Regions from separate parts of the Macrococcoides bohemicum genome, predicted to be linked through region 1. Evidence: predicted binding sites of a transcription regulator. Region 1 holds the regulator's gene; the other holds the start of a gene.
What was found. The regulator CtsR, encoded in region 1, represses protease genes until heat stress. The targets are predictions, from matches to a motif close to ATGGTCAATAAAGGTCAAACA.
Positions count from the first base shown of each region.

Region 2: a site for CtsR is predicted at 1,303-1,323, ahead of clpP (ATP-dependent Clp endopeptidase proteolytic subunit ClpP). Genes of this name have one in related genera too.

Region 1 covers NZ_CP054482.1:2,265,995-2,269,200, reverse strand. The annotation lists gene HT586_RS11835 (NupC/NupG family nucleoside CNT transporter) at 1-1,167, opposite strand, end outside; gene HT586_RS11830 (CtsR family transcriptional regulator) at 1,353-1,814, shown strand; gene HT586_RS11825 (UvrB/UvrC motif-containing protein) at 1,826-2,218, shown strand; gene HT586_RS11820 (protein arginine kinase) at 2,208-3,206, shown strand, end outside.
Region 2 covers NZ_CP054482.1:743,034-746,239, reverse strand. The annotation lists gene HT586_RS03890 (sugar-binding transcriptional regulator) at 1-725, opposite strand, end outside; gene HT586_RS03885 (glutaredoxin family protein) at 881-1,132, opposite strand; gene clpP (ATP-dependent Clp endopeptidase proteolytic subunit ClpP) at 1,368-1,961, shown strand; gene HT586_RS03875 (alkaline phosphatase) at 2,222-3,206, shown strand, end outside.

The DNA of each region.
Region 1 (3,206 bases):
TTTTAAACCGAAACGAGCAACGACATCGCCTTGTTCATTGTTCAATGATTTGATTGCCCCTGCAATAATACCGATAGATGAGAAGTTAGCAAAAGATACTAAGAATACAGAAACGATTCCGATCGCATGTTCTGATAATTCGCCAGTCTTTCCTTTAACAATGGACTGAATATCTAGCATTGCAACAAATTCATTCGAAACGAGTTTAGTTGCCATAATAGATCCTGCGCGAACCGCATCGTCCCAAGCGATTCCTGTTAAGAATGCAAGAGGTGCAAACAAATACCCAAGTATAGTCTGGAAGTTCATTTCGCCTGGTGTAAACGCATCGACGATTCCATTAAGCATCGCGATTAATGCGATATATCCGATTAGCATTGCAGCAACAATTACTGCAACCTTAAATCCATCTAAAATATATTCTCCTAACATTTCAAAGAATGATTGTTTCTTTTCATCCGTATTTGTACCCATAATTACAGCATCTTCTTCTTCTGCTGAAACAACGTAAGGGTTGATGATTGAAGCAACGATAAAACCACCAAATAAGTTTAAGATAATAGCTGTTACGACATATTTAGGTTCAATCATCGTAAAATATGCACCGACGATAGATAGTGATACCGTACTCATCGCTGAAGCTGTTAACGTATATAAACGGTGCTTCGGAATATATGGTAATTGTTTCTTAATAGAGATAAATACTTCTGATTGACCTAAAATTGCTGCTGCTACTGCATTAAATGATTCTAATTTCCCCATACCGTTTACTTTAGAAATCAGCCATCCTAAATATTTAATGATAAACGGTAAGATCTTTAAGTACTGCAAGATTCCGATTAAAGCTGAAATAAAAGTAATCGGTAATAATACATCCATAAAGAAAGTTGAAGCGGCAGGTACTTTACCGACAGCTGGATTTTCCAGACCGCCAAATACGAAGTTGACACCTTGTTCTGCATAGCCTAGTAAATAACCGAAACCGGTAGCTAATGCTTCTACTAATTTAATACCACCTGAAGTTTTAAGTAAAAGAAAAGCAAATAGAAACTGAATGGCCATCATTATGCCGATATATTGCCAACGTACACTCTTTTTATCTGAACTCATAACCCATGCAAGTAACAAGAACACAACAAGACCGATGATACCGATAATATAATTCATGAAATCTCTCCTTTAGTCATATTTTTTATACTATAAATATCATACTACACAACGAATGAAAGCGCTAAACATTTTTTCGACTTATCATGAAAATTTGTTCATCAAAAAAGGTCAAACAAAATATTTGATTAACAAAGTAGGATTAAATATAATTAAGTCAAAGAAGGTCAAAGGTGGGTGATGTCATGCACAATATGTCAGATATAATTGAACAATATTTAAAACAGTTACTTGAAGAAGCGCAGGATGATGTTGTCGTAATTAAACGGGCACATATTGCTGAAAAGTTTGATTGCGTTCCATCACAGTTAAACTACGTCATTAAAACGCGCTTCACAAATGAACACGGCTATCAGATTGAAAGCAAACGTGGTGGCGGAGGTTATATTCGTATCACAAAAATTGAATCAAATAATAAGGCAGCGTTTATTGAGCATTTAATGGAATTAACGGGGAAACAGATTTCACAACAAAATGCTGAACGTATTATAGAAGGTTTACACCAAAATGAATTGATTAATGAGCGAGAGAAAAAGATTATACTTGGTACGATTCATCGTGATGTTTTAATGATGGATGTACCTTATCGTGATTATATACGCGCTAATATTTTACAAAATGTGCTGAATATCATTCATTATAACTAAGGAGAGATTGTATGCCATACGAAGAAGAATTTTCAATGAATCAGTTACTCAAACACTTGTTAAATAGTGGTGAGTTTCAAGCAGCCCATACACCTGACAAGTGTCCAAATTGTGGACTGACTTTAAGAGAAGCATTACACATCGGCAAATTTGGTTGTCATGAATGTTATAACACATTTAGTGATTATGTACCGCAAGTTATAGAGCGCGTACAGGCTGGTAATTTACAGCATATTGGTGTAACACCACATAAATCACAGGAAAAGATTGCACTGAAGAAAAAGATAGAAGCACTGGAAGAGAAATTACAATCATTAGTAGAGAAGCAAGCATTTGAAGAAGCGGTTGGTGTGCGTGATGAAATCCGTGCACTTAAGGAAGGTGGAGATACACATGCTGAATAAACATCTTCAGAATATATTAAGTGATTGGATGCAGTCAGCTGATGAACCCGCTGTTATCTTGAGTTCACGTATCAGGCTCGCACGTAATCTGGAAAATTTCGTTCATCCGATGATGTTTGCTGAAGATACTGCTGATAAAGTAATTGAAGAAGTGTCGAATGTATTAATAAAGGATTACGAACTAATCAAGATGACTGAAACACCGATGAAAGAGCGTCAAATGTTGGTAGTAAAACATTTGATTAGCAAAGAATTGATGGAGGCAAAGCACGGAGCTGTATTAATCAATGAAGATGAATCTGAAAGTATCATGATTAACGAGGAAGATCATATTCGTATACAAGTATTAGGTCACGATTTGTCGCTACATCATTTATATGAACGTGCACGCGTTATAGACAAAAAACTTGATGAAAAATTAATGATTTCTTATGATGAGCACTATGGTTATCTTACAACATGTCCAACCAATATTGGAACAGGCTTACGTGCCAGCGTTATGTTACATTTGCCGGGACTTTCTATTATGAAGAGAATGTCGCGAATCGCACAAACGATTAATCGATTTGGATTCACGATTCGTGGGATTTACGGAGAAGGTACACAAGCTTTAGGACATGTATATCAAGTGTCAAATCAACTGACGCTCGGTAAATCAGAAGAAAGTATCATCGATGATTTAACACAGGTGGTTGAACAGATTATTGAAGAGGAAATCAATATGCGTAAGCGTATGAATAATTATGATCATATCGATACAGTAGATAGAATTTACAGAAGCTTAGGGATATTGAAATATAGTCATAAAATTTCTGTAGAAGAAGCGAGTCTTAGATTAAGTGAGATTAAACTGGGTATTGATATGGGCATCATAAAAGATACTCCGTTTAGATTCAATGAACTGATGGTTGCTATACAGGCACCATTTATTGATAAATTGTATCCAGAGAATAAACAAATAGATGAAAAAAGAGCACAAATGCTACGA
Region 2 (3,206 bases), 840 kb from region 1:
GCATCACCGATACCATGAATTAAAATATTTGCATTTTTAATATGGTCGAGTACGCGTTTTACAGATGGTTCATTGACAAGTGTATTATATGCTTCTTCACTAACTTGATCAGGTACATACAACACTTCAAATTGACATTTCCCGTGTTCAGCCATTTGCTGAACAATTGCGTTAGCTTGAAAAGACAAGTCTTCACCTAATCCACCTCTAGCAGGTGTGAAGATAACGCGTTTATTGAGCGGTTTCAACTGATTCGCTACACTAAGCATCGTCGAACCACCTGTTACAGATACGATATCGCCGCTAATCACTAATCTTTGCAAAACATTACTAGCTGCTTCACCTAGTCTGCTCTTAACAACTTCATCAGTATCTACATTACCATTCACTACAATCACTTCTTCTAAACCATAATATTGTTTGATTTGTTGAGATAAACTTTCTAACGCTGCATAACCTTCCATTAAAGATTGTAAATCTGCAAGTAAGTCTATCCCTTCATCAGTAATTGTCATGCCTTTAGATGAAATATTAACTAAACCTTGTACTTTCAATAAATCAATCTCAGTACGTAGTACTCTTTCAGTAATCAATAAAATATCACTTAAAGTTCTACGACCAATCGGCTGATGGAGATGAATAGTATCTAAGATTAAATAACGTCGATACATCTTTTCAATTAAATCGGGAATCAGTAATTGTTGAACCTTTAATAAATGATTCATATGACTCCTCCTTTAATCGATAACAATTAGTTGGACTATATTTGTCCCGCGTGGGTCAAAAACTAACTAACGTTACAATGCAATAATAACAAGACTAAAAAAGTTTTGCAAGTAATTAGAAAACTTAAAAACGTTTTCATTACATATTAATTTATTTATTCATATTTACTTTGAAAAAAATCAATAATTATTACAAAATCGATATTACCTTCCTGTATAGTTACACCCGTGTCTTTATCAATCAAAACTGGGACGCTTAAACAATATAATTCATTAAGTGCATCATCTTGCTGAATATTAACCTCAGTTACTTTAATATTGATATCTTCTTGTGCAAAAGAAATCTGTAGCTTTGCGTCATCACATAAACTACAGTTTGGTTGTGTATAAAAAATAATATGTTCCATATTTACCTACCTTTATATATTTATTATTTATCATTCATTAATTATTTATCTTTTGTTATTTTCTTGTCTTTATATATTAATAAAACTGATAGCACTTCACTATCAATATCTAATATCTACTATTATAATATATATCGAGTAGATTAAAAATTTTATAATACAGTTTCAAATCTTTGACTATATTTGACGTTATAGTGTATATTATTTTTAACAGTAAACAAGGAGGCAATAAATTATGAACTTAATTCCAACAGTTATCGAATCAACTAACAGAGGTGAGCGTGCTTATGATATCTATTCTCGCTTACTTAAAGATAGAATCATTATGTTAGGATCTGCTATCGATGATAATGTAGCAAATTCAATCATTTCTCAGTTATTATTCTTACAAGCGCAGGACGCTGAGAAAGACATCTACCTATACATCAATTCACCAGGTGGCAGTGTTACTGCTGGTATGGCAATCTACGATACGATGCAACATATTAAACCAGATGTTCAAACGATTTGTATTGGTATGGCTGCATCAATGGGATCATTCTTATTAGCAGCAGGTACAAAAGGAAAACGCTTTGCGTTACCTAATGCAGAAGTAATGATTCACCAACCTTTAGGCGGTGCACAAGGTCAAGCAACTGAAATTGAAATTGCAGCACGTCATATTCTAAAAACACGTGAAAAACTTAACCGCATTCTTTCAGAACGCACAGGTCAACCAGTTGAAAAAATTGAAAAAGATACTGATCGTGATAATTTCTTATCTGCTGATGAAGCTAAAGAATATGGTTTAATTGATGAAGTTATGCATCCTATTGATGAGAAGAAATAATCAGAATATAGTTACAGAATATTAACTGAATAAATTATTTATTTTAAGCACTTAGACGTGAGTATGTCTAAGTGCTTTTTCATTTCCTATCTAACTCATTTATTATATTAAAATAATAAATGAGTTAGCAGAAGTAATGTAAATAGTACCTATTCCTAATAGTAATTTACAAAACTTTTACACAATCCCACTCATTTATTTACAAAGTTTTGATAAATTTAGATTGCATTAAAAAACTATTAACTTTTTGGAGGATTATCATGAAGAAACTCAACAAAGTATTAGCTACAACTTTAACTGCTGGTTTATTAGCAACTTCTCTACCAGTAACTGATGCATCACACACTGCAAAGGCGGCTACAAAGGTATGTAAGCCAAGTTCAACACCAAAAAACGTTATCTTTATGATTGGAGACGGAATGGGTCCATCTTTCGTTGCTGCTCATAGATATATGCGTGACAATGCTGCTACAAAGAAGTTAGACAGAATTTCATTTGATGACTATTTATTAGGTGCTCAAACTACGATTGCAGATGATGAACATCAAAATATTACGGATTCAGCTTCTGCTGCAACAGCAATGAGTGCTGGTGTGAAAACTTACAATAGTGCAATCGCTGTTGACGTTAATAAGAAAGAAGTTAAAACAGTTTTAGAACAGGCTAAAGCAAAAGGTAAATCAACTGGTTTAGTTGCAACAAGTGAAGTAACGCACGCTACGCCTGCTGCATTTGGAGCGCATGATGAGTCTCGTAAAAACATGGCTGCAATCGCTGATGACTACTTTGATGAAATGATTAACAAGCAACACAAAGTAGATGTAATCTTAGGCGGCGGAAGATATTATTTCGAACGTGAAGACCGTAACTTAATTAAAGAATTCCAAAAAGATGGATACAAATTCGTATCAAACAAAAAATGGTTAAAGAAAGTTTCAAGTAACTCTAAGCAAAAGAAAGTTATCGGTTTATTCTCTCCTGGTGGAATGCCAAAAATGATCGACCGTGATAAAAATATGCCATCATTAAAAGATATGACAAATACAGCACTTAAAAAATTAGGTTCAAATAAAAAAGGTTTCTTCTTAATGGTGGAAGGTTCTCAAATTGACTGGGCTGGTCATGCAAATGATATCACTGGTGCAATGAGTGAAATGCAAGATTTCGATGCTGCATTCCAGGAAGCAATTAAATACGCTAAAACTGACTGTAATACATTAGTTATCGCAACAGCTGACCACTCTA